2 regions of the Streptomyces sp. NPDC091280 genome follow, and region 2 is predicted to be linked to the other one. Evidence: riboswitches for the same ligand, from Rfam matches in the RefSeq annotation. Region 2 holds a riboswitch; the other holds the start of a gene.

Region 1 (3,398 bases), on a different contig from region 2:
TCTCGTGCCCCGCTTCGGGTTCTACCGGTCGATCAGCGAGCAGGTCATGGCGCTGCTGCGGGCGCTGTCGCCGCTCGTGGAGCCGTTGAGCCTGGACGAGGCGTTCGTGGACCTGGAGGCCGGGCGGGCGGCCTGGGACGGCGAGTCGGCCCGCCGGGCCGGGGAGCGGCTGCGCGCCGACATACGGGCCGTCACGGGACTCACCGGCTCGGTCGGCCTGGCCGCTTCCAAGATGCTCGCGAAGATCGCCTCCGAGCGTGCCAAGCCCGACGGGCTGGTGCTGATCGAGCCCGGGAGCGAGCGGACCCTGCTCGGGCCGCTGTCGGTGCGCACGCTGCCGGGGGTCGGACCGGCCACGGGCGACCATCTGCGGCGGGCCGGGATCACCACGGTCGACGAGATCGCCGAAGCGGGCGAGGACGAGCTCGTACGGCTGGTGGGCAAGGCGCACGGGCACGCGCTGTACGCGATGGCGCTGGCCCACGACGAGCGGCCCGTGGTGGCCGAGCGGGAGACCAAGTCGGTGTCGGTCGAGGACACCTACGACGTCGACATCCACGACCGGGTCCGGGTGGGACTGGAGGTGCAGCGCCTCGCCGACCGGTGTGTGCGGCGGCTGCGGGGCGCCGGCCTGTCGGGGCGCACCATCGTGCTCAAGGTGCGGCGGTACGACTTCTCGACGCTGACCCGGTCCGAGACGTTGCGCGGGCCCACCGACGACCCCGGTGTGGTGCGGGAGGCTGCGGCCCGGCTGCTGGACTCCGTGGACACCACGGGTGGGGTGCGGCTGCTCGGAGTCGGGGTCTCCGGGCTCGCCGACTACACGCAGGAGGACCTGTTCGCACAGGCGGCGGGGGAGCAGGTCGACCTTCTTGAGGAGGAGCACACCGAGGAGGAGGACGGTGAGGGGGAGCAGCCCGCGCTCGTGGAGCGACGCTGGCCCGCGGGGCACGATGTGCACCACCGCGGGTTCGGGCACGGGTGGGTGCAGGGCAGCGGGCTGGGGCGGGTCACCGTGCGGTTCGAGACGCCGGGAGATGTCGGACCGGGGCGGGTCCGGACGTTCAGGACGGACGATCCCGAGCTGGAGCCGGCTCAGCCGTTGCCGTTGGTGACGCTGGACACGGGTGAACCGGCCGACGGGTCAGGGCAGTTGGTGCCGCCCCCGGAGGACCGAAGACCCGTCGGCCCGCCCGCCGTTTCGGCTCAGCCGTCGTCCGAGCCCGCCAGTTTGCCGAAGTCCCTGTCCGGGAGGGACGGCGGCGGGGCCACGTCCAGGCCGTAGTGGTGGTAGAGCTGGAGTTCCTGGTCGGGGGAGAGATGGCGGCCCACGCCGAAGTCGGGGGCGTCCTTGATCAGGGAGCGGTCGAAGGGGATGTGCAGCGTGCCCTCGATCAGCTCGCTGGGCTCCAGGGGGACGAAGGCGTCCCTGGAGAACAGGCCGGTGCGTACGGCCGCCCACTCCGGCACGCCGGTCGCGTCGTCGAGGTAGACCTCGTCGATCGTGCCGATCTTGGCGCCGGTGCGGTCGAACGCCTTGCGGCCGATCAGGTTGCGCGGATCGATATCGGTCTGCACGGGCCCTCCTCCTGGTCGCAACTCATCCGTAAACTCTACAAAAGAGCACATTCGGGCCGGTGGCCACTCGAAGGCCCGGCTTCGTCGCTCGCTGGTAGGCTGGCCAGCGGCTGCTGACCCCGTGCGGGAGAGTCCTCCAGACTTCATCGGAGGCGCCGAAGGAGCAAATCCTCCCCGGAATCTCTCAGGCTCACGTACCGCACGGACGAGGTCACTCTGGAAAGCAGGGCGGGTGCCGGCGACGGCCCTCGCTCTCACCGACGGTGAAAACCGGTGACCTTCGGGTGGCCGGTGAAGCTCTCAGGTTGAGATGACAGAGGGGGAGGCCGTCCGGGCACCCCACTGTCGTGGTGCCCTCGAAGGTCGTGTCCGACCAGGAGGCCTCCCGAAATGACCGCCCCTCGCCCCTCGCTCTCCGAGCTCGAACAGGGCATTCCGTTCGAGCAGCGCCACATCGGCCCCGACCAGGAAGCACGGGCCAAGATGCTCGCGCAGGTCGGCTACGGCTCGCTCGACGAGCTCACGGCCGCCGCGGTCCCCGATGTGATCAAGAACGCCGACTCCCTGGACCTGCCCGGTGCCCGCACCGAAGCCGAGGTGCTGGCCGAACTGCGCTCCCTCGCGGACCGCAACGAGGTCCTCGGCTCCATGATCGGGCTCGGGTACTACGGCACGTTCACCCCGCCCGTGATCCTGCGCAACGTCATGGAGAACCCGGCCTGGTACACGGCCTACACGCCGTACCAGCCGGAGATCTCGCAGGGTCGGCTCGAAGCCCTGCTGAACTTCCAGACCATGGTCGCCGACCTCACCGGGCTGCCGACCTCCGGCGCCTCCCTGCTCGACGAGGGCACCGCCGCCGCCGAGGCCGTGGCCCTGTCCCGGCGCATGGGCAAGAACAAGAAGGGCCTCTTCCTGGTCGACGCGGACGCGCTGCCGCAGACCATCGCCGTGATCGAGACCCGCGCCGAGCCGGCCGGTGTCGAGGTCGTCGTCGCCGACCTCGCCGAGGGCATCCCGGCCGACCTCGCCGAGCGCGAGATCAACGGCGTGCTCGTGCAGTACCCGGGCGCCTCCGGTGCCGTACGCGACCTCAAGCCGCTGATCGAGCAGGCGCACGGACTCGGAGCTCTCGTCACCGTCGCCGCCGACCTCCTCGCGCTCACCCTGCTCAAGTCGCCGGGCGAACTGGGCGCGGACATCGCGGTCGGTACGACCCAGCGCTTCGGGGTGCCGATGGGCTTCGGCGGGCCGCACGCCGGATACATGGCGGTGCACGAGAAGTTCGCCCGCAGCCTGCCCGGCCGGCTCGTCGGAGTCTCCGTCGACGCCGACGGACACAAGGCCTACCGCCTCGCCCTCCAGACCCGCGAGCAGCACATCCGCCGTGAGAAGGCCACCAGCAACATCTGCACCGCCCAGGTGCTCCTGGCCGTCATGGCCGGCATGTACGCCGTCTACCACGGGCCGGACGGGCTGCGGGGCATCGCGCGGCGCACGCACCGCTACGCCACGATCCTCGCCGCCGGGCTCACCGCCGGCGGGGTCGAGGTCGTGCACGGCGGCTACTTCGACACGCTGACCGCACGCGTGCCCGGCCGGGCCGCCGAGGTCGTGGCCGCCGCCCGCGAGGACGGCGTCAACCTCCGTCTCGTGGACGCGGACCAGGTGTCGATCGCCTGCGACGAGACCACCACGCGTGCCCAACTGGCCGCCGTATGGACCGCGTTCGGGGTCGACGGAGACATCGAGGCGCTGGACGCGAGTGCCGAGGACACGCTGCCCGAGGCGCTGCTGCGGACCGACGCGTACCTCACGCA
Region 2 (3,398 bases):
GCCCACGAACATCACCGGGTCGGCGGTCTCGATCGCGGCGAGGCAGCGGCGGGCCGTACCGACCACGCCGGTGGCGGCGAACTCGGCGGAGGCGGCGGCGAGGAAGTCGACCGGGTCGTCCTGCCAGTCGGGCTCGAAGAGCCGGACCCGGCCGCCGCTGGTGGGGCCGTCGAGGGCGGTACGGCCGACGCGGCACAGCTCGGCGACGGCGGCGGGCGGGAGCGGGATGCCGACCACGCCGTCCGGGTTCACCGCGATGCCCACCTGCGGGGGCAGCCCGCGCGCGAACTCCACCGCGGGCGCGATCGTGAACGACAGATGCGAGCCGACGACCTGGCGGAACTGCTCCTCGGAGCTGAAGACCGGCACGAAGGCCTGCCCCTCGATGTCCAGCGTGGGCAGGTCCAGCGGTCCGCTGTGCGGGCCGCCGCCGCTGGGCAGCGGGACCCACACGAAGCTGCGGGCCAGCACCTCGATGATCCGGCCGCCGGCCGAGGGCAGGCCGAGGGAGACCGAGAGCACCTCCTCCAGCTCGTTGCCGGGCCATCCGCCGTGCGGATGCGGGTGGGGGTACGCCTGACCGGGGAAGCCCGCCGGAATGTCCATCTACCTACCGCCTGCTGGTGAAACCGCCTGCTGTGAACGTGCCGTGGCAGAAAAGGCTAGCGGCTCAGTCCGCGAAGTCGATCCGGCGCAGCACGTCCGCCGCGTCCCGGTCCAGCAGCACCGCCGAGCCCACCCCGTGCGGCAGGTCGCCGCGCTCCACGGCGCGCAACAGGCGGGCGGCGGCCCGGCGGTGGCGCAGGAACGCGTACCGCGAGACGCCCCGGCCGCGCTCGCGCTGTCCGTCGAGCGCGATGTCCGGGCCGACGTCGAGGAACACCAGGTGCAGGGTGCCGCCCCGCCGGTGCGCGGCGCGGGCCAGCCAGCCGCGCACCCAGCTCTGGGTGCCGCAGTCGTGCACCACGGCTCCGGACGCGGAGCGCAGGGTGCGGCGCAGTCCGGCGTAGTGCGCGAGGCGGACCAGCGGGCGGTACACCGCGTACGGAAGGGGGCCCGGGACGCCGGACATCCGGGCGTCCCAGCGGTCCCGGGTGTCCTGGCTGTCGACGCGGGCGCTGTCGGCGGTCACCGCGCGCCGCATCAGCGTGGACTTGCCGCTGCCGGGCAGGCCGGTGACGACGACGAGATCGCGGGGGCCGAAGCGGAGTCCGTGCGGGCTGCGGCCGGCCCGCTCGCGGAGGTCGCGGACGACCGGTGCCGGGCGGGCCGGGCACGCCTCCCGGGCCGGGGCCGTGGGCTGCTTCGGCAGCGCGACGGCCGAGGTCGTGGCGTACACCGTGGTCCTTGTCACCGTGATCGTCCTCCCTGGGGGTTCAGGAAAGGTTCTCCCCACTGAACGTAAAGAGAAGGTAATGCACGGTGTCTCGCGGTTCCGTTCGCTTCCGGCCACAGGCCTGTTACAAAGCCTGTGCGATGATGTGCGCGCCTAACTGCATACCGGCCGCTTGAATCCGCGCGGGAGAGTCCCCAGGCAACGATCCGTTGCCGGGGCGCCGAAGGAGCAAGTCCCTCCCTTGAATCTCTCAGGCCCAGTTACCGCGCGGGCGAGGCACATCTGAAAAGCGGACCGCCCGTCCCGGTGGTCCCACCCAAGGTGCAACCCATGGCCCGCGCGGTCATGGCGAACCTCTCAGGTCCCGATGACAGATGGGGAGGAACGACCTCGCCGTCATGCCTTGGGAGAACGACCGATGAGCAGTACCGCCACCCCCGAGAAGCGCCGCACCGCGCTCGACGCGCTGCACCGCTCGCTCGGTGCGACGATGACCGACTTCGCCGGCTGGGACATGCCGCTGCGCTACGGCTCGGAGCGCGACGAACACCTCGCCGTCCGCACGAAGGCAGGCCTCTTCGACCTCTCCCACATGGGCGAGATCACGGTCACCGGACCGCAGGCCGCCCGGCTCCTCGACCACGCGCTCGTCGGCAACATCGCCTCCGTGGGCGTGGGCCGCGCCCGCTACACCATGATCTGCCGCGCCGACGGCGGCATCCTGGACGACCTCATCGTCTACCGGCTCGCGGAGAGCGAGTACATGGTCGTGGCGAACGCGTCGAACGCGCAGACCGTCCTGGACGCGTTGACGGAACGCGCGGAGGGCTTCGACGCGATCGTCCGCGACGACCGGGACGCCTACGCCCTGCTCGCCGTCCAGGGCCCCGAGTCCCCCGGCATCCTCGCGTCGCTCACGGACGCGGACCTGGACGGCCTCAAGTACTACGCCGGTCTGCCCGGCACGGTCGCGGGCGTCCCCGCGCTGATCGCCCGCACCGGCTACACCGGCGAGGACGGCTTCGAACTGTTCGTCGCCCCCGCCGACGCGGAGAAGCTGTGGGAGGCGCTGACCGAGGCCGGGGCCCCGGCCGGGCTCATCCCCTGCGGCCTGTCCTGCCGGGACACGCTCCGCCTGGAGGCCGGCATGCCGCTGTACGGCCACGAGCTGTCGACCTCCCTGACCCCCTTCGACGCCGGACTCGGCCGGGTCGTGAAGTTCGAGAAGGACGGCGACTTCGTCGGCCGCGCCGCCCTGGAGGCCGCCGCCGAACGCGCCGCCTCGCAGCCGCCGCGCGTCCTGGTCGGCCTGATCGCCGAGGGCCGCCGCGTCCCGCGGGCGGGCTACTCCGTCGTCGCCGACGGCGAGGTGATCGGCGAGATCACCTCCGGCGCCCCCTCCCCCACCCTGGGCAGGCCGATCGCCATGGCCTACGTCGACGCCGCGCACGCGGCGCCGGGCACGGCCGGTGTCGGTGTGGACATCCGGGGCAGCCACGAGCCGTACGAGGTCGTGGCGCTCCCCTTCTACAAGCGCCGGAAGTGACAGTCGTCGTAGCGTCGGGTCCGTGACCGGGGCGGATCGCCCCCGCTCGACGAGTCCTTCCGCATTCCCCCCTTCACCAGCAGTCCCCCGCGTACAGGAGAATCCACGCCATGAGCAACCACCCCGAGAATCTGCGGTACAGCAAGGAACACGAGTGGCTGACGGCCGCCGTCGACGGTGTCTCGACGGTCGGCATCACCGAGTTCGCGGCCAACGCGCTCGGTGACGTCGTCTACGCCCAGCTCCCCGAGGTCGGCTCCACGGTGACCGCGGGCGAGTCCTGCGGCGAGCTGGAGTCCACGAAGTCGGTGTCGGACCTGTACGCGCCGGTCACCGGCGAGGTCGTGGAGATCAACACGGCCGTCGTGGACGAGCCCGCGCTGGTCAACTCCGAGCCCTTCGACGGCGGTTGGCTCTTCAAGGTGCGGATCACGGACGAGCCGGGCGACCTGCTCTCCGCCGACGAGTACACCGCCTTCACCGCCGGCTGAGGAGTCGTAGACCCATGTCCGTCCT

What was found. Region 2 has a riboswitch for glycine ahead of gcvT (glycine cleavage system aminomethyltransferase GcvT). Riboswitches for the same ligand answer to the same signal wherever they lie in the genome.
Region 1: it holds a riboswitch for glycine, as region 2 does, so the genes downstream of both, gcvP (aminomethyl-transferring glycine dehydrogenase) here and gcvT (glycine cleavage system aminomethyltransferase GcvT) in region 2, are expected to answer to the same signal.

The regions. Positions count from the first base shown of each region.
Region 1 covers NZ_JBIVUZ010000015.1:9,019-12,416, forward strand. The annotation lists gene ACIQPR_RS37995 (DNA polymerase IV) at 1-1,285, shown strand, start outside; gene ACIQPR_RS38000 (PRC-barrel domain-containing protein) at 1,207-1,578, opposite strand; glycine riboswitch at 1,693-1,788, shown strand; gene gcvP (aminomethyl-transferring glycine dehydrogenase) at 1,969-3,398, shown strand, end outside.
Region 2 covers NZ_JBIVUZ010000014.1:304,746-308,143, forward strand. The annotation lists gene ACIQPR_RS37715 (enhanced serine sensitivity protein SseB) at 1-606, opposite strand, end outside; gene ACIQPR_RS37720 (AAA family ATPase) at 671-1,360, opposite strand; glycine riboswitch at 1,510-1,612, shown strand; gene gcvT (glycine cleavage system aminomethyltransferase GcvT) at 1,755-2,882, shown strand; gene gcvH (glycine cleavage system protein GcvH) at 2,993-3,373, shown strand; gene glyA (serine hydroxymethyltransferase) at 3,388-3,398, shown strand, end outside.